Regions from separate parts of the Amycolatopsis sp. FU40 genome, predicted to be linked through region 2. Evidence: riboswitches for the same ligand, from Rfam matches in the RefSeq annotation. Region 2 holds a riboswitch; each other region holds the start of a gene.
The links. Region 2 has a riboswitch for S-adenosylmethionine ahead of L3Q65_RS30570 (methionine ABC transporter ATP-binding protein). Riboswitches for the same ligand answer to the same signal wherever they lie in the genome.
Positions count from the first base shown of each region.

Region 1: linked by a shared signal. The riboswitch ahead of L3Q65_RS20015 (aminotransferase class V-fold PLP-dependent enzyme) and the one ahead of L3Q65_RS30570 (methionine ABC transporter ATP-binding protein) in region 2 are both predicted to bind S-adenosylmethionine.
Region 3: linked by a shared signal. The riboswitch ahead of thrC (threonine synthase) and the one ahead of L3Q65_RS30570 (methionine ABC transporter ATP-binding protein) in region 2 are both predicted to bind S-adenosylmethionine.

Region 1 covers NZ_CP091381.1:4,176,651-4,186,075, reverse strand. Annotated here, with positions in the region: gene ileS (isoleucine--tRNA ligase) at 1-1,507, shown strand, start outside; gene L3Q65_RS20035 (amino acid permease) at 1,647-3,038, shown strand; gene L3Q65_RS20030 (penicillin-binding transpeptidase domain-containing protein) at 3,166-4,773, shown strand; gene L3Q65_RS20025 (helix-turn-helix transcriptional regulator) at 4,925-5,620, shown strand; gene L3Q65_RS20020 (potassium/proton antiporter) at 5,720-7,198, shown strand; SAM riboswitch class IV at 7,295-7,409, shown strand; gene L3Q65_RS20015 (aminotransferase class V-fold PLP-dependent enzyme) at 7,450-8,781, shown strand; gene lspA (signal peptidase II) at 9,304-9,425, shown strand, end outside.
Region 2 covers NZ_CP091381.1:6,537,314-6,546,738, forward strand. Annotated here, with positions in the region: gene L3Q65_RS30555 (ABC-F family ATP-binding cassette domain-containing protein) at 1-648, opposite strand, end outside; gene L3Q65_RS30560 (4-(cytidine 5'-diphospho)-2-C-methyl-D-erythritol kinase) at 692-1,660, opposite strand; gene L3Q65_RS30565 (hypothetical protein) at 1,782-2,255, shown strand; gene L3Q65_RS30570 (methionine ABC transporter ATP-binding protein) at 2,365-3,378, opposite strand; SAM riboswitch class I at 3,594-3,684, opposite strand; gene rsmA (16S rRNA (adenine(1518)-N(6)/adenine(1519)-N(6))-dimethyltransferase RsmA) at 4,240-5,082, opposite strand; gene L3Q65_RS30580 (transglycosylase family protein) at 5,185-6,651, opposite strand; gene L3Q65_RS30585 (TatD family hydrolase) at 7,001-7,825, opposite strand; gene metG (methionine--tRNA ligase) at 8,274-9,425, opposite strand, start outside.
Region 3 covers NZ_CP091381.1:4,602,062-4,611,486, forward strand. Annotated here, with positions in the region: gene L3Q65_RS22000 (DMT family transporter) at 1-336, opposite strand, end outside; gene rpsT (30S ribosomal protein S20) at 732-992, shown strand; gene holA (DNA polymerase III subunit delta) at 1,154-2,125, opposite strand; SAM riboswitch class I at 2,257-2,390, shown strand; gene thrC (threonine synthase) at 2,404-3,669, shown strand; gene L3Q65_RS22020 (ComEC/Rec2 family competence protein) at 3,694-6,072, opposite strand; gene L3Q65_RS22025 (ComEA family DNA-binding protein) at 6,069-6,809, opposite strand; gene L3Q65_RS22030 (GNAT family N-acetyltransferase) at 7,601-8,176, shown strand; gene L3Q65_RS22035 (DegV family protein) at 8,330-9,175, opposite strand; gene octT (diglucosylglycerate octanoyltransferase) at 9,180-9,425, opposite strand, start outside.

The sequences.
Region 1 (9,425 bases), 2.4 Mb from region 2:
CGACTCCGGGTCGATGCCGTATGCCCAGGTGCACTATCCGTTCGAGAACCGCGAATGGTTCGAGCACCACTACCCGAGCGACTTCATCGTCGAGTACATCGGGCAGACCCGCGGCTGGTTCTACCTGCTGCACGTGCTCGCGACCGCGCTGTTCGACCGGCCGGCGTTCCGCACCTGCGTGTCGCACGGCATCGTGCTCGGCTCCGACGGCCAGAAGATGTCGAAGTCGCTGCGGAACTACCCGGACGTCAACGAGGTCTTCGACCGCGACGGGTCCGACGCCATGCGGTGGTACCTCATGGCGAGCCCGATCCTGCGCGGCGGCAACCTGATCGTGACCGACCGGGGCATCCGCGACGCGGTGCGCCAGGCCGTGCTGCCGCTGTGGAACTCGTACTACTTCCTTGCCCTGTACGCGAATGCCGAAGGTAAGCAGGGGCAGTGGCGCACGGATTCGACGCATCTGCTCGACCGGTACGTGCTCGCCAAGACGCACGAACTCGTCACCGACGTCGAGTCCGCGATGGACGGCTACGACATCGCGGGCGCGTGCCAGACCGTGCGCGACTTCCTCGAGGTGCTCACGAACTGGTACGTGCGCCGGTCGCGCGACCGGTTCTGGGCGGGCGAGCAGGACGCGATCGACACGCTGCACACGGTGCTGGAGGTGACCTGCCGGGTCATCGCCCCGCTGCTGCCGCTCACCACCGAAACGGTGTGGCGCGGGCTGACCGGCGGCCGTTCGGTGCACCTCACCGACTGGCCGAACGCGCTCGACCTGCCCGCCGACGCGGCGCTGGTGACCGCGATGGACAAGGTGCGGCAGGTGGCGTCGTCGGCGCTGGCGCTGCGCAAGGCGAACAAGCTGCGGGTGCGGCTGCCGCTGGCGAAGCTCGTGGTCGCCGCCGAGGACGTCGAACCGCTGCGCGGGTTCACCGAGATCCTGCGGGACGAGGTGAACGTGAAGTCGGTGGAGCTGACCACCGACGTCGCGGCGCACGGCACGTTCGAGGTCGCGGTGAACGCGCGGGCGGCCGGGCCGCGGCTGGGCAAGGCCGTGCAGCAGGTGATCAAGGCGGTCAAGGCGGGCGACTGGACGACGAACGTGTCCGGCGCGGTCGTGGCGGCGGGCGTCGAACTGGTCGAGGGCGAGTACGACCGGCGCCTGGTCGCGTCCGGCGGCGGCGCGGCGGCGGAACTGCCCGGCGGGGCCGGTCTGGTCGTGCTGGACACCGAGGTCACCGAGGACCTGGCGGCCGAGGGCCTCGCCCGCGACCTGGTCCGCGTGGTCCAGCAGGCCCGCCGCGAGGCCGGTCTGGACGTCGGCGACCGGATCTCGCTGACCGTGGACGCCACCGCCGAGGTGACGGCCGCGGCGCGCAAGCACGAGGAGTTCGTGGCGTCCGAGACGCTGGCGACGTCGGTGTCCTACGGCGAGGTGGCCGAGGGCTTCGACGGCACGGTGGGCGAGGGCGTGAAGGTGCGCGTGGCGGTCGCGAAGGCGTGAAGGGAAGCGGTCTTGCTCCGGGTGAGATGCTCGGAGCAAGACCGCGTCGGCGAAGTCCTCGGCTTGTCGCGTCGTGTCTCAGCTGACTCCTGACGGACCGAGCGACGGTGCCCGGGGGAGCGTCTGCTAGGGATTCCCCATGACTTCAGAAGCCGCCGCCGAACCGGCCGCCGAGGGACTGGCCGCCGGGTTGCGCCAGCGGCACCTCGCCATGCTCGCGATGGGCGGCGTGATCGGGTCGGGACTGTTCGTCAGCTCCGGCGTCGGGATCAAGCTCGCCGGGCCCGGCATCGTGCTGTCCTTCGTGCTCGCGGGCACGCTCGCGATGCTGGTCATGCGCATGATGGCGGAAATGGCCGCCGCGATCCCGTCCAGCGGGTCGTTTTCGGTGCACGCCGAGCGCGCGTTCGGGCCGTGGGCCGGGTTCGCGATCGGCTGGCTGTACTGGGCCGCTTTGGTCGTCGTGCTCGCCGTGGAGGCGACCGCGGCCGCCATCATCGTCAACGGCTGGCTGCCCGGCATTCCGCAGTGGGCGCTGGTGCTGATCTTCATGGCGGTGCTGACCGCGGTCAACTTCACGGCGGTGTCCCGCTTCGGCGAGCTGGAGTTCTGGCTGGCGCTGATCAAGGTCGTCGCGGTCGTGGCCTTCCTGGTCCTCGGCGTGCTCGCGTTTCTCGGCGTGCTGCCGGGAACGTCCTTCGTCGGCACGGCCAATCTCCTCGGCCACGGCGGGCTGCTGCCCCACGGGTGGCAGGGCGTCGGCACCGGTTTGCTCGCGGTGGTCTTCACCTTCGGCGGCCTGGAAGTGGTGACCATCGCGGCCGCCGAATCCGACGATCCCGCGCACGCCGTCGGCAAGGCGGTCCGCAACGCGGTCGTGCGGATTTCGGTGTTCTACATCGGTTCCATGCTGGTCATCGTCTCGCTGCTGCCGTGGCCGAGTGTCCAAACCGGACAGAGCCCGTTCGCCGCGGTGCTCGAACGGATCGGGATCCCGGCGACCGGGCAGGTCATGAACGTGGTCGTGCTGTTCGCCTTGCTGTCCACGCTGAACACCAACATGTACGGCGCGGCCCGCATGGTGTACTCGCTGGCGCGCCGCGGCCACGCGCCGCGCGCACTGACCAGAGTGGACCGCAACGGCGTGCCCGTCTTCGCTGTCGCGGCCTCGGTGCTCTTCGGGTTCGTCGCCGTGGCGCTGAACGCGCTCTGGCCGGACACCGTCTTCCAGTACCTGCTCAACGCGGTCGGCTCGGTGCTGCTGATCGTCTGGATCCTGGTCGCCTGCACGCAGTTGCGGGTGCGCAAGCAACTCGAACGCACCGCGCCGGAAAGCCTCACCGTGCGCATGTGGGGCTTCCCGTACCTGACCTGGGCGACGCTCGCCGCGATGGTCGCGATCCTGGTGGTGATGGCCGGCGACGCCGGCGCCCGGATCCAGCTGATCAGCTCGGACGTCCTCGTCGCGGTGCTGGTCGTGGCCGGGATCTGCTGGCAACGCGCCCGCCGGGAAGCCGAACAAACTGTATAACGACCTATACGGCTCGGCGTTGATCACGAATCTGTCGCATTCCCCGAGGTAACACCCGCTTCCGCGCGGCGATGGAAAGCTGAGCGAGGGACGCGGGCGGACCGCGTTGGGCGAGGGGGAGGCGACGGTGAGTCCTGCCGGGAAGAAGGGCGTGCTGATCGGGGGCGCGCTGGCCGTGATCGCGATCGTCGTGGCAGCGTTCGTGCTGCTCAACGGCGAGGGAACGACGGCGGCCGCACCGGATACGGGTTCAGGGACGTCGCCGACGGCCGCGGAGCCGAGCGATCCGACGTCGGCGGCCCGCACGTACCTGCTCGCCTTCGCGAAGAAGGACCCGGACGCCGCCAGCAAGGCCACCGACGCTCCGATGGACGCCTCGGCCGCGCTGCAGGACGCGTGGGCGACGCTGCGGCCCAAGGAGCTGACCGCCAAGCTCGGCGACGTCGGCGCGGCGCAGGGCGACAAGGCCACGGCGGGCTACACGATCACCTGGAACCTCGGCACCGGCCACGTCTGGACGTACACCGGCAGCCTCGGTCTCGTCCAGGCGCAGGGCGCATGGCGGGTCCACTGGGCGCCGACGGTGCTGCACCCCAAGCTGGAAACGGGGCAGCGGCTGGCGATCGCGTCCTCGGACGTCCCGGCGGTGGTCGACCGCGACGGCAAACCGCTCGTCGTTTCCGGCGGCGGCGGGCTGAAGCTGGCTGACGACAAGGCGTTCCCGCTGCTCCGTTCGGCGCTCACCGGGCACGGGCAGGCGTCCCAAGCGTTCGCGGTCGAGCGCGTGGACGCTTCGGGCAAGAACCTGGAGGCGCTGTTCGGAAACCCCGAAGGCGACCGCAAACCGGCCGCCACCGGGCTCAGCATCGCGACGCAGAACGCGGCCCAGGCAGCGGTCGACGGGTATCGCGGCAAGGCCGTTCTGGTCGCCATCCAGCCGTCGTCCGGCGACTTGCTCGCGGTGGCGCAGAACGGCAGCGTCACCAACGCCGCGTCGGCGTTCAGCGGCCAGTACGCGCCGGGGTCGACGTTCAAGATCGTCACCGCGACCGCGGCGCTGGAAGCCGGGCTCGTCACGCCGGATTCCTCGGTTCCGTGCCCGCTGACCGACCGGATCGGCACCCGCACGCTCTCCAACGAGGGTTTCGACCTCGGCACGACCACCGTGCACAAGGCGTTCGCGAAGTCCTGCAACACCACGTTCGGCAGGCTCGCGTCGCAGCTGCCCGCCGATGGGCTCGCGAAGGCGGCCACCCAGTTCGGTCTCAACGCGGATTTCGGGATCGAGGGCCTTTCCTCCGAAATGGGCCGCGTCGACCCGGCAGCGAGCCCGGACGAGCAGGTCGAGGACGGCATCGGCCAGGGAAAGGTGCAGGTCAGTCCGATGGGAGCGGCGGTGATGGCGGCGACCGCGGCGTCCGGGCACGCGGTCGTGCCGCGGCTGTGGGAAGGCGGGACCAAGGTCAACACCGGCTACCAGCCGCCGTCCGGCTCGGTGCTGGCGGCGCTGCGCGGGATGATGCGCGAGGTCGTGACCGGCGGCACGGCGACCGGCCTGGCGCACTCCGGCTCGGTGTTCGGCAAGACCGGCACCGCGCAGTTCGGGTCCGGCGCCGAGGCGCACGGCTGGTTCGTCGGCTACCGCGGCGACCTGGCGTTCGCGGTGTTCCTGGAGGGCGCCAACGACTCCAAACCGGCCGTCTCGCTGGGCGCGAAGTTCCTCGACGCGCTGTAGGGGCTCGTGAGTGCTGATCACGGTTCTTACCGCGATCAGCACTCACGAGCCGCCTCCAGGAGCCCGGGTGTGCGGCGGGGGCGCACGCCACGGCTGCTGAGCAAACGTCAGTTCGGCCGCGGCCGAAGTGTCGCCGTTCTACCGTAGGGACATGGAAACCGTCGCACTGGCCGAAGTCGCCGCTGTGCTCGCCGATCCGAGCCGCGCGACTATGTGTCTCGCCCTGCTCGACGGCCGTGCCTGGACGGTGGGCGAACTGGCCGCCGCGGCGCGGATCGCGGTCTCGACGGCGAGCGAGCACGTGACACGGCTGGCCGAGGCCGGGTTCGTCGCCCGGGTGAAGCAGGGGCGGCACGCGTACGTGCGGCTGGCGAATCCGCGGGTCGCGGAGCTGATCGAGCATTTGGCGCAGCATGCCGAACTGAAACGGCCGTCCGGGCTGCGGACTTCGTTGCGGGTGCAGCGGTTGTCGTTCGCGCGCAGTTGCTACGACCATTTGGCCGGGACGCTCGGCGTCGCTTTGCGGGACGGGATGGTCGAACGGGGCCTGATCGACGTGTCGGACGGGCTCGCGCTCACCGACGCCGGACGCGACGTCCTGGCCGGTCTCGGCGTCACCGTGCCGGATCGGCCGCGGCGGCCGCTGCTGCGCGACTGTCTGGATTGGACAGAGCGGCGGGAGCACCTCGCCGGCGCGGTTCCGGCGGCGGTGCTGGAGCGGGCGGTCGAGGCGGGCTGGCTGACGCGGGACCAGCAGCGCGCGGTCCGCGTCCTGCCGGGCGCGAGGGGCCCGTTCGCCGCGCTGGGTGTCGATCTCGCGACGGTGAGTGCCGCCGAGGCGTCGTAACACACCTGCGAGGTCCCCCGGACCGGTGGTGCGCGCTCGGGAACCGGACACTGCCTCACTATTCTGGACGCCTGCGGGCGACGGGAGGGAGGCGGGCGAGTGGACGAGCTTCCCATGGTGCTGGGCGTCGGAGCGCTGGTTCTGGTCGTCTCGGTCGTCGCGGTGCGCGTGTCCATCCGGCTCGGATTCCCGTCGCTGCTGCTGTATCTCGGGATCGGCGTCGTGCTCGGCGAGGCCGGGTTCGGCATCCGCTTCGACAATCCGGCGCTCACCCAGTCCCTCGGGCTCGCCGCGCTCGTCCTGATCCTCACCGAGGGCGGGCTCACCACGCGCTGGTCCGCGGTGAAACCCTCGCTGGGGCCCGGAATCCTGCTGTCCACAGTGGCCGTGGTGATCAGCATCGCGGTCACCGGCGCGGCATTGCACTGGCTGCTCGGCCTCGACTGGCGGCTTTCCCTGCTGTGGGGCGCGGTCCTCGCGTCCACCGACGCCGCGGCGGTGTTCTCCGTGCTGCGCACGGCCGGGGTCGGCAAACGGGTCGTCGGCGCGCTGGAGCTGGAATCCGGCATCAACGACGCGCCCGCCTACATCGCGGTCGTAGTGCTCGCGTCCGGCGAGGCGGTCGACTGGTCGCTGCCGCTGCTGGTGGTCTACGAACTGCTCACCGGCCTCGCGCTCGGCCTCGCGTTCGGCTGGCTGGGCGCGCAGGCGCTGCGCCGGGCCGCGCTCCCGGCGACCGGCCTGTACCCGCTCGCCACGGTCGCGGTGTGCGTGCTCGCGTACTCCTCGGGCCAGCTGGCGCACGCGTCCGGCCTGCTCGCCACGTACGTCGCCGGTCTGGTGCTGGGGAATTCCAAGCTGCCGCACCGGTCGGACACCCTGTCGTTCGCCGAAGGGCTCGGCTGGCTCGCGCAGATCGGGCTCTTCGTGCTGCTCGGCCTCTTCGCGTCGCCGACCCGGCTGCTCGAAGCGCTCGTCCCGGGCCTCGTCGCGGGCGCGGTGGTGCTGCTGCTCGCCCGGCCGCTCTCGGTGGTCCTGTCGCTGCTGCCGTTCCGCTTGCCGTGGCGGGAGCAGACGTTCCTGTCCTGGGCGGGCCTGCGCGGTGCGGTGCCGATCGTGCTCGCGATGATCCCGCTGTCGGAAGGCGTGCCCGGCGCGCAACGGCTGGTGGACGCGGTTTTCGTGCTCGTCATCGTGCTCACCGTGCTGCAGGGCGCGACGCTCAGCCCGCTCGCGCGGATCCTCGGGCTGGCGAAGGCGACGCAGGCGCACGAGATCGAGGTCGACGCCGCGCCGCTCGACGAACTCGGCGCGGAACTGCTGCAGGTGCGCATCCAGAAGGGGTCGAAGCTGCACGGCGTGTACCTGTCCGAGCTGCGGCTGCCCGCCGGGGCGACGGTCAGCCTCGTGGTCCGCGGCGGGACGGGCTTCACCCCGCAGAAAACGAGCCGATTGCAGGTCGAGGACCAGCTTCTGGTGGTCACGACCGCCGCCGACCGCGACGCGACCGAACGGCGCATCCGGGCCGTCGACCGGGCCGGCCGCCTCGCCCGCTGGCACGGGGAATCCGGGGCCTGATCCTTCTGTCCTTTGTGGACACTACTTGTGACTGCCGTCTCAGATCACGGGACGGGTCTGGTTTCCCGCGCGAGTTTTCCGCTATCGTCGGGTTCAGGTCATGAGTGCCAGCGCGAAGCCCCGGCTTGCTGGCCGGCAACCCTCCTACCGCGGTGGGGTGCCCCGGGTGAGGACCAGGCCGGTCGCGCAGTGCGGCGGGCAAGCGCGGGCCCCTCGCCGGGGGTCCCCCGGAACGCCGAGGAGGCGCCGTCATGACTCTCGCACTCGACCGGTCCACGGAAACTGTTGTCGCTGCTGTTCCCGCTGTCGCTGGTGCGACGCTGCGGGTCCCGCTGGTGACCGGCGGCGACATCGGCTACGCCAACCTCGACCACGCGGCGAGCGCGCCGTGTCTGGACGCGGTGCGCACGGCGGTCGACGAGTTCCTTCCCTGGTATGCCAGCGTGCATCGCGGCGCGGGCTTCGCTTCGCAGGTCTCGACGCGGCTGTACGAACGGACCCGGGACGTGTTGCGCCGGTTCGTGGACGCGCGCACCGGCGACTCGGTGATCTTCACGCGCAACACCACTGACGCGTTCAACCTGCTGGCGAAGGCGTTGCCGCGCAAGACTTCCGTGGTCGTGTTCGACAGTGAGCACCACGCGGCGCTGCTGCCGTGGCGGGGTCCGAACGTCCGGCGCGTGCAGTTGCCGCGGACCCGGCTCGCCGCGGTGTCCGTTGTGGACGAAGCGCTGGCGGAATGCCCGCAGGGGCCGCGATTGGTGGTCGTCGCTGGTGCCTCCAATGTGACTGGCGAACTGCTGCCGGTCGCCGAGATCGCCGCGGTGGCCCGGAAACACGGCGCCCGGGTGGCCCTGGATGCCGCGCAGCTCGCTCCGCATCGGCGGATTTCGTTGCGGGAGCTGGATGTCGACTACGTCGCGCTGTCCGGGCACAAGCTCTACGCCCCGTTCGGGGCTGGCGCGCTGATCGGCCGCAGCGACTGGCTGCGTGCCGCGGAGCCGTACCTGGCCGGTGGCGGTGCTACGAAGCTGGTGACCGAGGAAGCCGTGGTGTGGAACAGCGGCGAGGAGCGGCACGAGGCCGGGTCGCCGAATACCGTTGGCGTGTATGCGCTTGGGGTGGCGTGCGAGCAGCTGGCGGCTCAGTGGGATGCCGTGGGTTCGCACGAGGCTGCGTTGCTGGAGCGGCTCCGCAAGGGGCTCGAGGGCTTGCCCGGATTTGCCGAGCTGCGGTTCTTTGACGCGCCGGTGGACCGGGTCGGCACGGTGAGCTTCGTGGTCGACGGCTTCGAGCCGGGCTGGCTGGCCGCGGTGCTGTCGGCTGAGTACGGGATCGGCGTGCGGGACGGGGCGTTTTGCGCGCACGTGGCCGCCCGGCGGTTGATCCGTGAAGCCGGGAGCGAGGGCCAGCAGGCGGTTCGGGTGAGCCTCGGGCTGGGGAGCACCGAAGAGCACGTGGACCGGTTGGTGCTCGCGCTGCGGCAGATCGTGGCCCGGGGAGCCCGGTGGGAGTACGCGAAGGTGGACGGGCGGTGGGCGCCGGTCGGGGACACGCGGGAGCTGCCGCCGTTCTGCGCCTGACGGCGCGGGGGTGCTGGGCCTGGCGCGGCAGGAAACTTGACCACAACGCGGGATCGGCTTAAGGGCGATCCCGCCGCGGCGGCGGAGCCGACGCCATTAAACACAGTGCGGAAGATGATCGCGTGCAGGTCGTTCAGCAGGCCGCGTTCGCTGAGCTGGCCGTTGAGCAACAGCCGGGCCAGATGGGTGAACGCGGCGTCAGCCGCGTCGGCCACCGCGGGAATGGGAGTGCGGCAGTCGGCCAAGGCCGCCTCCTGCACGTCGTGGATCTCCCGCGGTTCGGTGCGGGACAGGCCCGCCAGACGGCGCAGGTGCTCGCCGTCCTCGCCGTCGGCCAGCCAGTGGGCTGCCCAGAGCGGGAGGTCGTCGGTGGGAGAGAGGTCGAGGGCGATCCAGGCCGCGGCCGCGGCGGGGCTGGGGATGTCGGCGGGCACGGAGCCGATGATGGCGGGCGAGGGGCGTGCGGGGCGACTGAATTCGGCCGCTGTGACCTGCTCGGGCGCGGTTGTGGACAATGGGGGTGTGAGCACCGATCCTTCGCCGTCCGAATCCGAGGTCGAGCCGTCTGCGGAACCGCCTGAGCGGGAGGCTGCCGAGGACGCCGTGCCGCTGCCCAAGCGGCGCGTCTGGGTGGTGTTCGCGGT
Region 2 (9,425 bases):
GCGTTCGGCGCGGGCGAAAATCCAGTCGGCGTAACCGCCTTCGTACTGCTCGACCCGGCCGTTCGCGACCTCCCAGGTGAGGCTCGCGACGGTGTCGAGGAACCACCGGTCGTGCGTCACGACCACGACCGCGATCCGGCGGCCCAGCAGATGGTCGGCGAGCCAGCGAACGCCTTCGACGTCAAGGTGGTTAGTGGGCTCGTCGAGCACCACGAGGTCCAGCTCGCCGGTCAGCGCGGCGGCCAGCGCGACGCGACGGCGTTCGCCGCCGGACAGGTTCGCGGTCGGGGTGTCGAGTCCGATCGCGGTGATGCCCAGACCGTCCACAATAGACCGGACGCGCGCGTCGGCGGCCCATTCGTGCTCGGCCCCGTAACGTTGCAGCACCACGTCGCCGACCGTGCTGCCGGTCGGCAGTTCGGTGCGCTGGGTGACGACGGCCATCCGCAGGTCGCGCACCTGGCTCACCCGGCCGGAATCCGGTTCGCTCAGTCCGGAAAGGACTTCGAGCAGCGTCGTCTTGCCGCCGCCGTTGAGCCCGACTACGCCGATCCGCTGCCCCTCGGCGACGCCGAGGGAAACGTTGTCCAGCAACGGCTTCACGCCGTAGGACTTGCTCACCGATTCCAGGTTGACCAGGTTGGCCATCCGGATCCTTTCCACTGTGGACTATTGATTCAAGCTTTGCGGTTCAGGCGTGCACGCGCGGCGGCGCGTTGCGCGGAGCGTCGTCGCCGCCGACCACCCTGGCCCCGGGCACCGGGCCGTGCGCGACCCGCACCGTCCGGCATACCCCCGCGCCGGACAGCTCGGCGGCCACCTCGACCGCGGTTTCCGCGTCGGAGCACAGGAACGCGCACGTCGGCCCGGAGCCGGACACGCATCCGGCAAGCGCGCCCGCGTTCACCCCGGCACGCAGCGTGCGGCGCAGGCCGGGCCGCAGCGACACCGCGGCCGCCTGCAAGTCATTGCCGAGCAACAGGGCGAGTTGGCGAGGATCGCCCGACGCGAGCGCCTCCACGACCGGCGTGTGCGACCCGATCCGCGGCGGCTTGCCGTCCGCGCGCAGCCGGTCGAGTTCGCCGAACACCTTGGGCGTGGACAGGCCTTCCTCGTCGAAGGCCAGCACCCAATGGAACGTGTGGCGCGCGAGCACCGGAACGAGCTGCTCGCCGCGGCCGGTGCCGAGCGCGGTGCCGCCGTACAGCGCGAAGGGCACGTCGCTGCCCAGCCGGCCGGCGATGGTGGCCAGCTCGTCGCGGGTGATGTCGAGTTTCCAGAGCGACGAGAGCCCGACCAGCGCCGCGGCCGCGTCCGCGCTCCCGCCCGCCATGCCGCCCGCGACCGGAATGCCCTTGCGCAGCACGATTCGCACCTTCGGCTCATCCGCGTCCGGCCGTCCGGCGTAAGAGGCCAGCTCGCGCGCGGCTCGCCAGGCGAGGTTGGCGCCGTCGGTGGGCACCGTGCGCTCCCCCTCGCCGTACACCTCGAGCCCTGGCTCGTCGGTGGCCGCGACGGTCACCTCGTCGGTGAGCGAAAGCGCCTGGAAGACGGTGACCAGCTCGTGGAACCCGTCCGCCCGCAGGTCGCCGACGGCCAGGTGCAGGTTGACCTTGGCCGGGACCCGGACGGTGACTGGTGGTGGAACGACGGCGAGCACCCGTCCAGCCTACGTGGCTGTCGCTGACCAGGTGCCGTCAGGAGAAAACGTTGGCACGGAAGTTCCCCCAGTCGTCGCTCCGGAGTGGCCAGCCGGACTAATTTGGAACTACTTTGTAACTATGCGCACGCCGGAGGTCAACCTGTCCGAGCTGTCCCTGCACCCGCGCCGGGTCACCGACCAGCTCGAAGGTTCGCCGACCCGGTCGGTCCGGATTCGCCGACGGGAGAAGGACAAACCCGATCTGGTGCTCGTCACCGCCGAGCGCGCCGAGCAGGCGGCGGCCGGGTTTTCGGCGGCCGTCGCGATCCTCGTGGAACTGCTGCGCCGCAGTGCCGAGACGGTCGCGCTCGCCGCCGAGGCGCTGCCCGCCGCGTTCCCGTGGGCGCGGTACCTGTCGGCGGAAGAGGTGCGGACGTTCGTCGGCGAACTGGCCGAAACCCTGGAGCGAACCGAATCCCTCGGCAACCCGGCGCCGTTCGCCGCCCTCGTGGCGAAGTGGAAGCAGGCCGCCGAGGCGCACGCGGATCCGGAGCTGGCGGAGATCGTGCGCCGGAACGACCACAATGGACAGACTTCAGGACGCGTGTCCTAGAACCTTGACCGCATGTCCTGATCTCTCGGGCGATGCGTCCCGCAGATGCGGCGAGGGCCGCCCCAATCGAATGGGACGGCCCTCGGAAAACAGCTCGGTAAAAGGGAAATCAGGCGGCGACGACGCTCTGCGGACCGCGCGCCGGCTGGCTCACGTGCGCGCCCCGGTCGGAGATCCAGGACAGCGCGGCATCGGCCCGCTCGCCGCGGACGCCGAGGCGGAACCGGGCGATCGGGGTGTCCCCGATGCGGGTGAGGCCGCCGCCGATGGTGGCGAGCTCCACGTCGAACCGGCTGGCCGCCTCGGGCAGCAGGGCGCCAACCGAAGCGAAGCCGATCAGGACGACGTCGACCGCGCGGTCGTACTTCGCGGACTGGGCGCGCGAGGTCTCGACCGACGGCAGCACCGCCTGCGCGGTCCAGCTGTCCGGCGTCGAGATCAGGTCGAGCACCGTGCCGCGCTCGACGATCGCGCCGTTGTCGAGCACCGCGACGTCGTCGCAGACCCGGCGGACGACGTCCGCGTCCGGCGTGGTGACGACGATCGTCACGCCCAGCTCGGCCCGCGCCCGGTCGAGCACGGCGAGCACCGCGCCCGCGTCCTCGGCCGCGATCCCGGCGGTCGGGTCGTCAGCGAGAAGCACGGCCGGTCCGGCGGCGAGCGCCTTGGCGACCGCGACCCGGCGGAGCTGGCCTTCGGTGAGTTCTTCGGGCTTCTGCGCGGCGCGGGCGGTGAGGCCGACCAGGTCGAGCAGCGAGCCGACCCGGCTGCGCCGCTGCGGGCCGTCGACGCCGAGTTGCTCCAGCGGGCTGGCGATATTGCCCGCGATGGTGCGTTCGGCGATCAGCTCCGGCTTGGTCCCGACGACGCCCAGCTGGCGGCGGATCTCCCGCAGCCGCTTGCCGTCGAGCGTCGCGGTGTTGAGGCCGTCGAGCCGCACGACGCCGCGGTCGGGGCGCTCCTGCAGCGCGATGCAGCGGGCGAGGGTCGACTTGCCGGAACCGGAGGGACCCACAACCCCGAACAGCGAACCGGCTTGCACGTCAACGCTCACGTCGCGCAGCGCGGCGACACGATTTCCGTGGAAGGGAAAGGACTTGGACACGTTTTCGACAGTGATCACGAAAGGGCTCCAGGCAAACGAGGCGCAGCGCCGATTCCGGGCGCGCCAGGCGTCATCGAATTACCGTCCACTGTGGACGGCGCAAGAAACTGCGGAAAAAACGATCAGGCGATGACCATGGAGCGTTGACACGCACATACCGAGCGGCGACCTTCGTCGACTACGCGCCGGCGGGTCAGCAGGAGCGGGCGGGTGACCCTCTTCATCGAAAACAGCCTCCATCGGTCCTGGCGGTAGCACCTGCCCTGCGGAGGGTGGTTGCTGCGACTTCGGCGAGCCAGGTCTCTCAGTCGCTCGGGATGGACGCTTTCGAGTAAAGCCGATCCCATTGGCTGAACGCAAGCGCGTTGGTGCAGATCACACGTCTGGTGGTGCCCGCATGCCGGAACACCGCGTCCAAGAACCGGAAACCCGGAACCTCGGTCGCCGAACAGTGCCTCGACCTGCGAAACACCCGCGGCGGACCTCGGCGGCGAACTAGTTCGTTCCACTGTGGACGATCAAGGATCTTTGTGGAACAAGAGTTTTCTCGTTGTCAAGTGGCGGCGGTTCGCGAGCCTCGACGCTCGGCTCACGGAGGCCTCGACCGGGTCGAGATAGGTCAGCGGAGCGAAGCACCTCGGGTCGGCACCGCTGAACAATCCGGAGCGCGGAGCAGCCGGACTCCCCCGAATGCCGAGCTGCTCGTCACAGGTGGAGGGCGGTTTCGGCCGTAGCCGCGTGATCACTAAGAGTATCTGAATGGCGGTGGGTGACTCACAATCAGCGACGACACAAGATCATCGGACAACGCAGCGAAACCAGGGAATACCCGCCGCCCCGCCGGAGTTGCACGGCACAAGCGAGCGCCGCGAGAGGGGGTCAGCTTCCGGCAGCCGCGATCCGCGCGAACGCGTGCACGTCCAACTGCTCCCCGCGCGTCTTCGGGTCGATCCCCGCCTCCGCGAGCAGTTCGCCGGCCCGCTCGGCAGAACCGGCCCACCCGGCCAGCGCGGCCCGCAAAGTCTTGCGTCGCTGCGAGAACGCCGCGTCGACCACCGCGAACAGCCGTGCGCGATCCACGCCGGAAACCGGGTCGGTCCGGCTGAACGAGACCAGCGCGGAATCGACGTTCGGCACCGGCCAGAACACCGCGCGCGGCACCGCGGCGACCTTCCGCGCCGGGCCGTACCAAGCGAGCTTCACACTCGGCACTCCGTAGGTGCGGCTTCCCGGACCCGCTGCCATCCGGTCAGCGACCTCGGTCTGGACCATTACCAGCCCGCTGCGCAGCGACGGCAGCTCGGCCAGCAGGTGCAGCACCACCGGTACCGCGACGTTGTACGGCAGGTTCGCGACGATCGACACCGGCTCAGCCGGGAGATCAGCGGCCCGCACCCGCAACGCGTCCGCGCCGACGACGGTCAGCCGCTCCGCTGCCTCAGGCGCGCGCTCGGCCACTGTGCGCGGCAGGCGGGCGGCCAGCACCGGATCGATCTCCACCGCGACGACCTGAGCGCCCGCGGCGAGCAGGCCCAGCGTCAGCGAGCCGAGGCCGGGACCGACCTCCAGGACGACATCCCCGGGCTGCACGCCGCCGAGTTCGACGATGCGGCGGACCGTGTTGGGGTCGTGCACGAAGTTCTGCCCGAGCTTCTTCGTGGGCCGGACGTCGAGTTCGTCGGCCAGCCCGCGGATTTCGGCAGGCCCCAGCAGTTCCACCACCGCACGAGCCTACCCAGCGCCGTCAGCGCCCCGGCAACGCGGAGTACGAAAACAGGCGGCCGTGAGCTCGAAGCTCACAGCCGCCTGCCGGGAAAACTCAGGTCACGCCTTCGCGCCGCACACCGGCCAGGCACCGTAGCCGCCACCGCGAGCGGCACGGACCTTCTCGGCCACCGCGATCTGCTGCTCGCGGCTGGCCTGGCTCGGCAGCGCCGCGTACTGGTCGCCGCCGTAGGCGTTCCAGGTCTGCTTGTCGAACTGAAGGCCGCCGTAGTAGCCGTTGCCGGTGTTGATCGACCAGTTGCCGCCCGACTCGCACTGCGCGATGCGGTCCCACGCGGATCCGTCGCCGATCGCCGGCTGCGGCGGCTTCTTGGTGCCGACCTTGATGATCTTGGCCTTGGCCTCGACGAGCACCTTCTCCGAGACCTGCTCGCGCGCGACTTCCTCGCCGTTTTTCTTCGTGACCTTGTAGGTCACCAGCTTCTTGCCCGGCGTGCCCGGGTCCTCGACGCTCTGCTGGCCCTGCAGCTGCGTCGGGTCGTCGACCTTCTGCACCTCGGGGTCGATGGTCTCTTCCTGGTTGACCATCGACACGCCCATGCGGCTGACGTGGACCTCGGCACCGTTCTTCAGGCTGACGTCGAGGCCGCCCTCGATCGCGTCGTCCGGGCCCAGGTTCAGCTTCAGGTCGGAGGCGAGCTCCTTGGTGGTCACCGCGGTGGTGTCCACCTTGCGGGGCGCGTTGGTGCCGTCGAAAAGCGTGATGTGCTTGAGGGTCTTGACCTGGACGGTCGAACCCTCCAGCGGCAGTTCGCCGGACGACGGCATCGACGTCCACGCGCCCTGGGAAAGCATGCTGCCCATGCCGAGCTGGCCCATGGCCTCGCCGAGCGTGGTCGCGCGGACCCACGAGGGCCGGGACACGCCGTCCACGACGAGGTTCAGCTGACGGCCGCGCTCAAGCTTGATGACGCCGCCGTCGCCGACCGCCGCCTGCGGCGAGGGCGAAAGCGCGTCGTGCTCGCCGACCGACAGGCCCGCGTCCTCGAGCACCTCGCCGACGGTGCCGCCGTAGCTGTGCACGGTCTGCTGGTGGCCGTCGACGTCGACGGTGATGCTCTTGTTCATCGCGAGCGCCGCCGCGCCGCCACCGCCGACGGTGACCAGCAGCGAAAGCACGGCACCCTTGAGGAAGCGGCGCTTCCAGGTCTTGGTCGCCTCGCGCAGCCCTTCCTCGACCGCGGCCTTCTTGGCCTGCGGGGAGGCGGTGCGGTCCTGCTCGACCTCGTCCGGGAGGACGAGCGGCGGAAGCATCGTGGTTTCCGCGTTGATGAGGCGGATCAGCTCGTCGACGTCGATGTCGATTTCCGACATCAGCATGTCGGCGTCCGGGCCGAGCGCGGCGAGCACGTCCTGCTCGGTCACCCGGAGCTCGTCGGAGAAGTCAAGCTGCCCGTAAGCGGTGTCCTCGAGCTCGCGGTCGAGCACGGCCACCGAGGACGCGGAGGAGGAGAAATACGCCGAACCCGCGTCAAGACGCGAGTCATCCTGCCGACTACCAGTCACCGGGTCGTTCCCTTTCCCAAGACACCGCGCGTCGTTCGCGCGTCGTCCTTCGTTCGCGACGCACCCTCGGGCGCGCCTCTCAAGTCCGACACCCCCAGCCAGCGCCATCGTCACGGTCCCGAGTCGTACCAACCTCGGTTCCGCTTCCCCGACGTGCACTGACGTGACTGGTGGGCGTATCAGCCGGCTCCGCGTCGCGGTACCGACCGGCACGATCACGGGACAGTAACGGGTGTTGGCAGGTTGCGCAAACACCCCCCGGAGTGTCGTGACTTGTGTCACTCATCAGGTGGACGAATGCGCGGTCTCGAATGTCGCAATCCGTGCAACTCGTTGTGACACTACGGAATCAGGCGGGCAGCCGATATGCGCGTTCGGCAGTGGTCCGGACCGCTTCGGCCACCTCGTGGACCGCTTCGCCGCGCAGCTGAGCGAGGAAGCGAACGGTGTAGGCAGTGCAATACGGCTCGTTCGGCCGCCCACGGTAGGGATGAGGCGTCAAAAACGGCGCGTCAGTCTCCGCGAGGAACTGCCCACGCGGCACGAGACGCGCGGCCTCATGCAGCCCGCGCGCGTTCTTAAAGGTGACCGTGCCCGCGAAGGACAGGATGTAGCCCTTGTCGACACAGCGGCGCGCGATGTGCTCGTCGCCAGAGAAGCAGTGGAAGACCACCGTCTCGGGCGCGCCTTCCTCGTCGAGGATGCGAAGCACGTCCTCGTGCGCGTCGCGATCGTGGATCATCAGAGCCTTGCCAAGCCGCTTCGCGAGGTCGATGTGCCAGCGAAACGCAGCCTGCTGCGCATCGTGCGGCGAGTAGTCCCAGTAGTAATCGAGCCCCGTCTCGCCGACCGCGACCACCCGCTCGCCACGCGCCAGACGCTCCACTTCGGACTGTTCGGCGGCCCCGAATTCCTTGGTGCGCGTGGGATGAATAGCCACTGCGGCAAACACCCGCGAGTCCCAGGTGGACGCCTCGGACGCCCAACGAGCAGCAGCGAGGTCGTCCGCGACAGTGACAACCCGCGCGACCCCAGCCCGTTCCGCGCGGTCAACCATCTCCGCGACGTCAGCCGCAGTCTCCGCACCGCACGCGTCGAGATGAGTGTGCGCGTCAACCACCGTCACCGGCAGCCGGTCGGGAATCGGGGGAAGTTCGCGCTTCTCGTCACCCATGACCCCAAGCTACTGCGCCCCCGCCCGCAGATGCCGTGAGGGGAACCCTGCGGGACCCAGATTCCCCAGGGTTCCCTTCGCGACCCGCACCCGGTTCGCGAGGGGCCCCTTCACGGACCGCCCGCCCAGCGCAGCCGCAGGGGTACGCCCCAATGCCACATTGGGTGCATCCCACGCACCGAACGCCACATTGGGTGCGCCACATGCACCCAACGCCACATTGGGGCGCTAGCCCCACTCACAAACCGCAGCCGACGCACCCACCGACGGAGGCACCCCACACCGCCCCCAACCCCGATCCGAAGCCGCCCTGCGGTTCGGGGTGCTTGTCAAGGCATCTTTCCCGCCTTGACAAGCACCCCCGAACCGTCAGCACAATAAAACTTCGGGGGTGGGGGCCACCCCCGAGCGCAATGTCGCCCCCAGGGCGACGAGCCCGCCCGAGACCTCAATCAGTCACGATCGGAGCCCACTCCGGCCCAGTCTCCCCCAACTTCGGATCCAGCTTCGTGAACAACGGAGTCGGCTTCTCCAACGGCCGCCCAACCTCAACCGGCTGAGACTCCCACTTAGCCTGCTCCCCGGCGTAATCCCCGGTCAGAATCGGATTGACCCGACCAGGCAGGTCAAGATCCTCAACCTCCTGAAGCTCAGGCTGCGCAGCCCAAACCCCAGTCCCGCCAAGCGCCTCGTGCACCTTCTGCGCCGAATGCGGCAGGAACGGCGTCAACAACGTATTGGCGTCGCTGACCACCTGCAACGCCGTGTGCAACACCGCGTCCCGCCGGTCCGGATCGTCCTTGAGCTTCCACGGCTCCTGATCCGACAGATACCGGTTGGCCGCCGTAACCACCCGCATCGCCTCAGCCGCGGCCAGCTTGAACCGCGACCGCGCCAGATGCCCCCCAGCGGTCTCAAACGCCTGCCGGGACAACGCCTTCAGCTCCTCGTCCGCGGGCGCAGGCGCGGTCGGGGCCGGAATCGCCCCATTGTTCTTGTGCGCCATGGAAATCGACCGGTTGACGAGGTTCCCCCACTCGTTGGCCAGCTCGAAGTTCGTCCGCCGCACGAACTCGTCCCACGTGAAGTCCGTGTCCTGCGTCTCCGGCCCGGCCACCGAGATGAAGTACCGCAGCGCGTCCGGCCCGAACTCCCGCAAGAAGTCGTGCACGTAGATGACGGTTCCCCGGGAGGTGGAGAACTTCGACCCGCTCATGGTGAGGAACTCGCTGGACACGATCTCGTCCGGCAGGTGCAGCTTGCCGTACTTGCCCGGCTCGCCGCCGCGGTCGCCGCTGCCGTTCTGGCCGAGCAGCAGCGCGGGCCAGATCTGGGCGTGGAAGGTGATGTTGTCCTTGCCCATGAAGTAGTAGGCGCGCGCGGCGTCGTTGGCCCACCACTCCTGCCAGGCGTCCGGGGTGCCGTTGCGGCGCGCCCATTCGACGCTGGCGGAGAAGTAGCCGATGACCGCGTCGAACCAGACGTAGAACCGCTTGAGCGGCTGGTCGCGCCAGCCGTCCAGCGGGATCTTCACGCCCCAGTCGAGGTCGCGGGTGATCGGCCGCGGCCGCATGTCGTCGATCAGGTTCTTGGTGAAGTT
Region 3 (9,425 bases), 1.9 Mb from region 2:
CGTGACAGCCACGAGCACCGACACCAGCGGCCCGGTGCCGCGGGCCAGCGGGTAGACGATCGACAGGTCGCCGACCTCGTAGCCGCGCTGCAGCACGATCCCGTACACCACGTGCAGCACCGCGGTGCCCAGCGCGGCGAACAGCCACGTCCATTGTGGACGCTCCGGTTCGACTGCCAGCGCGACCGCGATCGCCGGGAGCATCGCTGCGGCAGAAACCGTGTAGTAGAGCCAGACGAATCGCGGACCGCCGCCGGAAACCCGTTTGGCGGCGAGGTTCCACGCGGCGTGCACGACGGCGGCGACGAGGACCATGGCGAGGGCAGAGGTGTTCATCTGCGACCCTTTCAGGTTTTCAGCGCACGCTGAAGACCGGGTCCTCCAGGCTTTTGTCCCGTCAGATGAACGGCAGGGCTCGGTGTCCCGCCGAAGGTGCCGCTCGGACCAGGCCCGCCCGCCCTCGTTGTCTTTCGCGACCCGCTCCGCGGGACCACGGGCAGGCGACGGAACCCTAGGCACTACCGAGATCCACCGTAACCGAGCCGCGGACGGAACGCCGAACGGTTGCCGGCTCCGGGGCCGTCTCCAGCGCCGCGAGCAGGGCTGTTAAGATTTTCGACTGTTGCCGTGCGGCATTCCGTCAGGGAGGAAACCCGGCAGTCCCTCGGGACTGATCCGGAGCCACACGAAACGCGGCAGCGACCTTCACCGAGTGAAAGAGGAACGCCTCCATGGCCAACATCAAGTCGCAGGTCAAGCGCATCACGACGAACGAGAAGGCGCGGCAGCGCAACCTGGCGATCCGGTCCTCGGTGAAGACCGCGATCCGCAAGTTCCGCGAGGCCGCCGACGCCGGTGACAAGGACAAGGCCCTCGAACTGCAGCGCGACGCCGCTCGCAAGCTCGACAAGGCCGTCACCAAGGGCGTCATCCACGCCAACCAGGCCGCGAACAAGAAGTCGGCTCTCGCGAAGCGCGCGAACCAGCTCTGAGCGCAGTCTTTCCGGAAGGCCCGGCGGCTTTGGCTGCCGGGCCTTTTCCGTGTGCTGAGCAGGGGACGGCTCCGGCTCCGGCTCCGGCTCCGGCTCCGGCTCCGGCTCCGGCTCCGGCTCCGGCTCCGGAGGAACGGTCGCGGCGGCAGGCGCCTTGAAACTCAGCGGTCTCCCTTGGCCGCGACCACGTCGAGGACCGCGCGCTGCAGCGCGTAGTTCGCATCGGCCGCCGCGCCCTTGACCTCGGCGTTCAGCCGCGCCACGACGCGCATCGCGGTCGCCAGGCCGTCCTGGCCCCAGCCGCGGGACTGCCCTTGCGCCTTGCGGATCTTCCACGGCGGCATGCCCAGTTCGCCCGCCATCTGGTTCGGGTTGCCGCGCCCGGCCGCGGACACGCGAGCGATCGTGCGGACCGCGTCGGCCAGCGCGTCGGCCACCAGGACGTGCGGGACGCCCAGCTGCATCGCCCACTGCAGCGACTCCATCGCGGCTGCCCGGTCGCCCGCGACGGCCTTCTCAGCCACCGCGAAGCCGGTCACGTCGGCGCGTCCGGTGTGGTAGCGGCGGACCGCCTGCTCGTCGACGACTCCCCCGGTGTCGGCGACCAGCTGCGTCGCCGCCGAGGACAGCTCGCGCAGGTCCGAACCGACCGAGTCGAGCAGCGCCATCAGCCCCGCGGCGTCGATCTTGCCGCCCGCTCGGCGCACCTCGTTGCGGACGAACGCCTCGCGCTCGGCCGGCTTGGTGAGCTTGGGGCATTCGGTGATTTCCGCGCCCGCTTTTTTCAGCGCGCCCGGCAGTGCCTTGGCAGCCTTGCTCCGCCCGCCGCCGCTGTGCACGACCACGAGGACGATGCCGTCGGCGGGTGCCTTCACGTATGCGAGGACCGCGTCGGACAGCTCCTGCGAGATGTCCTGCGCCGACTCCAGCACGATGACGCGCCCCTCGGCGAACAGCGAAGGGCTCACCAGCTCGGCCAGCACGGGCGGTGTGAGATCGGACACCCGCATGCGCGTGAGGTCCGCCGTCGGGTCCGCGGCCTTGGCCGCGTCGAGAGACGCTCGCACAGCCCGTTCGATGAGCAGTTCTTCCTCGCCCGTGACGAGGTGCAGCGGCGCGGGTGCGGTGGTCACCCGGCCATCTTCTCACCCGGCCGCCGGGCCGTCCGCTCCGGTGATGTGGGCCGCCTCCGTGGCACGAGCTGATCGGGATGTCGTACGGTGTAGCCGAGGACGCGCCCACCGGCGCTCCGACAACCGAATACCGCTCATCCAGAGGGGCAGAGGGAACGGCCCGACGAAGCCCCGGCAACCGGCGTACAGCCTGTCATCCCGCGATCGCGGGGTAGCTGACGACCACGGTGCCAATTCCGGCCCGCTTCGGCGGGGCAGATGAGGAAAGGAACCTCGCGATGACTGCAGCCCTCAGCGCCACCTCCGCCAACAAGACGATCGACCTCGGTCCGGCCGTCGAACTGGTGTCGAAGGAAGAAGGGCACCGGCAGCCGCTCGCTCCGGAATTCGTCTCCGTCGAAGACTTCTCGCCGCTCGAGGTCGCCTACGACTTCGGCCGCGTCCGCCGCGAGGACATCGAGGCGGGCCCGCGCAACATCTGGCGTTACAAGAAGCTCCTTCCCGTCCCCTCGACCGTCGAGGAGACTCCGAACACCGAACCCGGCTGTACCAGGCTCGTCCGCGCCGACCGGCTCGCGAAGGAACTCGGCCTCAAGCGCGTGTGGGTCAAGGACGACACCGGCAACCCGACGCACTCGTTCAAGGACCGCGTGGTCGCCGTCGCGCTCGCCGCCGCCCGCGAGTTCGGTTTCGAGGTCCTCGCGTGTCCGTCGACCGGCAACCTGGCCAACGCGACCGCCGCCGCGGCGGCCCGCGCCGGCTGGCGGTCGGTCGTGCTGATCCCGAAGAGCCTCGAACGCGCGAAGATCCTCACCACCGCCGTCTACGACGGCGACCTGATCGCCGTCGACGGCAACTACGACGACGTGAACCGGCTCGCCACCGAACTGGCCGCCGAGCACCCGAAGTGGGCGTTCGTGAACGTCAACGTCCGCCCGTACTACTCCGAGGGCTCGAAGACGCTCGCCTACGAGGTCGCCGAGCAGCTCGGCTGGCGCATCCCCGAGCAGATCGTCGTGCCGATCGCCTCCGGTTCCCAGCTCACCAAGGTGGACAAGGGTTTCCGCGAACTGGGCCAGCTCGGTCTCGTGGACGCCAGCCCGTACAAGGTCTTCGGCGCACAGGCCACCGGCTGCTCGCCGGTCTCCACCGCGTACCGCAACGGCCACGACGTCGTCCAGCCGGTCAAGCCGGACACGATCGCCCGCTCGCTCGCGATCGGCAACCCGGCCGACGGCCCGTACGTGCTCGACGTGGTCAACCGCACCGGCGGCGCGATCGAGGACGTCACCGACGAAGAGGTCGTCGAAGGCATCCGGCTGCTCGCGCGCACCGAAGGCATCTTCACCGAAACCGCGGGCGGCGTCACCGTGGCGACCGCGAAGAAGCTCGTCGAAACCGGCAAGCTCGACCCGGACGCCGAAACCGTCCTCCTCATCACCGGCGACGGCCTCAAGACCCTCGACGCGGTCGAGAACCACATCGGCCCGAAGGCCACCGTGCCGCCGTCCGCCGAAGCCGTCGCCAAGGCGCTCGGCTACTGACGCACCGGCCCGGGGTCCTCCGCACTACCGCGGGGGACCCCGCGGCTCGCCCCGGCGCACAACCGCCGGGCCGCTTCCTTCCGGCAGGACGGCGGTGTCACCGTCCACATCGGTCCGGGTGACCAGCACTCCCATCGTGCCGAGAACGTCCACTGTGGACTTGCTCGGATGGCCGTATCCGTTGCCCGCGCCGACACTGATCAGCGCCGTGCGCGGCCGCACCGCCGCGAGGAACTGCGGCAGCGAATACCGCGAGCCGTGATGCGGCACCTTCAGGACGTCCGCTCGCAGGTCGACGCCCTCGGCGAGCAGATCCGCCTGTGCGGCCAGTTCGACGTCTCCGGTCAGCAAGACCCGGCCAGCCGCTGTTTCGGCGCGCAGGACGACCGAACTGTTGTTGATCATCGTGCCGTCCTGCAACGCCGGTGCACGCGTGGTGGCGTAGCGCGGACCGAGCACCTCCAGCGACAGCCCCGGCCATTCCAGCCGCTGCCCATCGCTCAACTGCGCCAGCGGCACGCCACGACGCCGCGCTTCGCCGGAAACCGACTGCCACGCCCACGCCGGAGCACGCCCTGGTCCAACCGCGATCGCACCGACTGCCCGACCGTCGAATACCGAGGCGAGACCGCCGATGTGATCCGCGTGCAGGTGACTCAGCACGAGCAACGGCACCCGCTCGACGCCCAGCCTTCGCAGGCATTCGTCGACCGGCCCTGGTTCCGGCCCGGTGTCGACGACCACGGCGCGGCCAGGCTCGGCGGTGGCCAGGACGACCGCATCTCCTTGTCCGACATCGCATTCCACCATCGCCCAGCCGTCCGGCGGCCAGCCAGGTGCCAAGACTTTGGCAGGCACGACCGTCAACAGCACGACGACCAGTCCGATCGCCACCAGCAGCCGGATCCGACGAAACCGCGCCGCCACCACGACTGCGACCAGCAAAGCCGCCGCGCACAGTCCGCCCCACCAGCCGCCAGGCCAGGACAGCGTCGCGCCCGGCGCTCTCGCCCCATGCCGGGCGACGGTGATCAGCCATCGGGCTTCCGGATCTGCTGCGTGGATCAGCACCTGACCCGCACCTGGCCACCACGGTCCGACGACTGTTGCCAGCACTCCCAGCACAGTCACCGGCGCAACTACTGGCGCCGCAAGGACATTGGTCACGACGGAGACCAGGCTGACCGTGCCTGCCATACCGGCGATGATGGGCGCGGTGACCACGAACGCGGCTAGCGGAACAGCGAGCCCTTCGGCGTAACCGGCTGGAACTCCCCTTCGCACCAACGAATCCGCCCAGCGCGGCGCGAGCAGCACCAGCCCCGCCGTGGCGAGCACCGACAATGCGAAGCCGAAATTACCCGCCATCGTCGGATCCCACGCCACCAGTGCGCACACCGCGAAGGCCAATGCGGGCAACGCTGAACCACGTCGTCCCAGTGCCAGCGCGAGCAGGCCGATGCCGCCCATGACGCCTGCCCGCACCACGCTCGGTTCAGGGCCCACCAGGACGAGGAATCCCGCCAAGCAGGTGCCAGCCGCTGCGGCGGACAACCTCGGACCTGCTCGGACCAATCGGCACAGCAGCAGGACGGCTCCACCGATGATCACAAGGTTCCCGCCGCTCACGGCCATCAAGTGGGTGAGCCCGGAGGCCTTGAACTCCCCCTCGACCCGTTGCGGCAGCGCGCTCGTGTCGCCTAGCACCAGTCCGGGCAGAAGGCCCGCTGGTTCTTCCGGCAGGATCGCGCACAGCGAATGCAAGCTGTTCCGCAGGGCCGCAGCGGCTTGCTGCCACCACGGTGCTGGCCCGACGCCGACTGGCGCGGCACGAACGGAGAGGACTGCCGCGGTTAGCTCGCCGCCGCGTGCGGGCAGGAGGCGACCGGACGCCGTTACCTCCTGGCCGGGCAGCAAGCCGCCCCATTCCGCGACTGGTGCCAGCAACAGGGCCCGGCCGGTCGATTCGACTGGCTGACCGTCCACTGTGGCCGTTGCGACCCGGGCGGGGATCGCCACCGACCTGGTTCCTGCTTGCTGGTCCGCATAGCCAGCTTGGTGAATCGGCCGCGGCCGCTCGCTGATCTCGACCCGCAGCGTCGCGGTGACGCCACGTGCGGCAGCGGCCCCCAACGGGTCGGACGCTGCGTCGTGAATGCGCAGCGCGGTTGGCACGGCAGCAATGAGCCCGACCAGCAGCAGCGCTCCCCCGGCTCCGACGTATCTGGCACGACCGCGCGCTAGGAGCACTGCAGCGCCGACCACCGCTACGGCACCGATCACTGTTGCGACCCACCAGCCGAGTTGCAGTCCGGCGAGCGTGGCCGCCCATCCGGCGACGGCAGCGGGAACGAGACGGAAATCGTGATCGCGCCGCGCCTCTTCCTCGATTTCCAGCTTCATCCGACGGTCACCTGCTCGCGGAGCTTCTCGAACTTGCTCTGGCCAATGCCGTCGACGTCGCGGAGTTGTTCCACGCTCGAGAATCCGCCGTGCTGGGTGCGCCAGTCGGTGATCCGCCGGGCGGTGACTTCACCGACGCCGGGGAGGCTGTCGAGTTGTTCGGCGGTCGCGGAGTTCAGGTCGACTTTGCTGGCTGCGGCTCCTGAGCCCGCCGGCGCTGCTTGCGCAGCCGGGACGCCGACCGCCACCTGCTCCCCGTCGGTGAGTTTGCGGGCGAGGTTCAGTGCGGTCAGGTCGACGCCTGGGTTGGCACCGCCCGCTGCGCGGAGTGCGTCGGCGACGCGGGAACCCGCCGGCACGGTAACCAGCCCCGGCGAGCGCACGTGGCCGACTACGCTGATTACCAGGTTCTCGTTGGTTTTCGACGCGTGCGGCACTTGCGCACGCGCCGCCGGGAGCGGCGGGGCGACTTCGGCCGCGGGTGAGCGACCGAAGATGGCCAAGCCTCCGGCGATGACGGCAGCGGCTGCCAGCAAAGCCAGGGCGAAGATCATTCCCCGGCGGCCCAGGAAGCCCGGCAGACCGGTTGAGCCGGGGAGCCAGCGACGGGCCAGGCGATGTTCGGTGTGTTCCGGCAGCCAGCTGCGGACCAGTTTGCCGCCTGGCAATGGGCTTTCCGGAGGGGTTGGGCTGTCGGCGAGTGCGGACAGGCGGGCTTTGCGGCCCGGTGGCCGCACGAGCGGCGCACCGTCCGCCGACGGGCCGCCCAGTAGTGGTGAACTGTCAGCAGACAGCCCAGCTTTCGAACCCGCGGTGCGGGAGTGCGGCATTGCGCCGTCAGCGCCCGCAGACGGGCGAGAGTTCGGTTCCCACTCCGTGCCCGTGGGCGGCTGGCTGCCTGCCGTTGCCGCCGCACTCCCCCGGCTGCGCGCTGACCGGCCCGCGCGACCGAGAGGCAGCCAGCGGCGTGCCGGCCCGCTGCCGGGTCCGGCGAGGTGCGGAACGGCGGCCAGCTGGTCGGCCAGCCAGGTGAGCCTGACGTTGACGGGAGTGCCCTGGTCTCGGGCGGAGTGCTCGAACACACGATCGACGCTAGGCGTCGGCCGGTCCGGCGGCGAGAGGGTTCCGCGCGATCTGTGGACAACCCGCCCCTTGGGGACAACTCGCCGGTCAGCGCAGGTCACGCGCCGGAGCTTGTCGGGGCACGCGGTCATACTGGCGGGTTCGGCCTGCGGCACCGGTGATCGAAAGGCCTTCGCATCCGCCGACCTCATCCGCCAGACCTGGCAGCCAGCTGTCGAACGGGAGCTTGCCGCAGCTGTGGACCACAACGGCCTGACCTTGCGCCCGATCTCCGGGCAAGAAGAACTCGATCTCTTCTGCCGACTCGCCCGCACCCTCGACCACGAACTCGCCACCGGCCGGAGTGGACGTGGGTCGCGCTCCGCGGCGGCGAGCTCGTCGCCAGGGCAGCGTGGTGGGGCCGCGCCGACGAACGTTTCTGCTGGACTTCTTCGATCTTGAGGAGGTGACCGTCGGCGCTCGGCTGCTCCGGACCGCGATGGCGGAGATCTTGCCTCAAACACCTGACTGGCGCGAAAAAGCCGAGACCCGAAGCGTTGTCGAGGACCGGATGACGGCGTTCGAACAGACTGGGGCTCGCCTGCTCGCCGAGCGGCTGCGTTTCGAGCGGCGGCAAGGGACTCCGGTCGCCCCGCCGCAAAAACGGCTGGTCTTCCGGAAGATCCGCGGCGAAGACGAGGTCCTCGACTTGATGACCCGAGTCTTGGACGGAACGCTCGACGCCCACAGCCGCGACGATCTCGCCCGAATGTCCGCTCGCGAAGCGGCGATCCGGCATTACGAGGACGAATTGGCGCACGACCGCAGCCTGCGGGACTGGTGGCGGGTCGCCGCGCTGCCCGACGGCACGCCGGTCGGGTTCGTCACGCCGGCGCGCAACGATTACCACCCCGTCATCGGCTACCTGGCCGTCCTGCCCGAGCATCGCGGCAACGGCTACCTCGACGAAATTCTCGCCGAGGGCACTCGAATCCTTGCCGCCCAAGAGGTTCCGCGCATCCGGGCGGCTCCGGCACCCTGATTACCGCGGGCCGGAGTTCGCCGCGCTCGGCGCCGAACTCGCCGGGGAAGGGCACCTCGACCCGCGGATACTCGGAAAAGCCGCTGGCCACGACGAACAAGACCTCAAGCGCGTCTGGCACCTGCTCGCGCGATTCGGCAACCCGGAATCCGGTTAGGCGCGCTGCACGACCACGCCGAGCACGCCAGGCCCGGTGTGCGCACCGATGACCGCGCCGATCTCCGACACCACGCATCCCCCGGCGCACCCCGGGATCGCTTCTTCGAGCCGGTTCGCCAGTTCGACGGCTCGCTCCGGCGACGCGAGATGATGCACCGCCAGTTCGACCGGCCCGGTGCCCGCCGCCTGTACGGACAACTCGACCAACCGCCCGATCGCGCGGTTCATCGTGCGCACTTTCTCCAGCGGCAGAATCCGGCCGTCGGACATGTGCAGCACCGGTTTAACCGCCAGCGCGGTGCCGAACAATGCCGCGGCCGAGCCGATCCGGCCGCCGCGGCGCAGGTGTTCCAACGTCTCGACCACGAACAACGTCGACGACCGTTCGGCCGCTTTCGTCGCGGCCTCTTCGACTTCCGCTGGGCTGGCCCCGGAAGCGGCGGCGTCCGCGGCGTGCAGGGCGGCGAAGCCCAAACCCATCGCTGTGGTGCGGGAATCGACGACGCGGACCCGGTCCGAGCCGACTTCTTCCGCTGCCAGAACGGCGGCTTCCCAGGTGCCGGACAGCTCTCTCGACAGGTGCACTGACACGACCGCGTCCGCGCCCGCGTCGAGCGCGGCCCGGAATTCGGTGGCGAACTCGGCGGGAGTCGGCCGGGAAGTCGTGACGATCTTGCGCTCCCCCAGCGCTTCCGCGAGCGCGGCGGGACCCATCTCGATGCCGTCGAGCGAGCACGCCCCTTCCACGAGGACGTGCAAGGGCACCACCCGCACCGAGTGCCGCTCGGCGAAGCCTTCGGGCAGGTGCGCGGTGGAGTCCGTGACCACGGCGACCGACACGTCGTCAGCCTACGTGGCCGGAGCCGAGGTGCGGGGCAACGAGTTTCGCCATCGCGGTGCCGACGGCTTCGTGTCCGGCCCATCCCCAGTGCATGCCGTCGGGATTTCCCGCGCCGCTCAAGACATGTTCGCCAACCACGCCGGGCGTGTCGAGCAACGGCACTTCGCGTCGCGCGGCCCACGAAGCGATTGCAGCGGCCGCTTCGGCGCGTCCCGTGTGTACGCGTCCGTACGCATCAGCGCGGTGCAC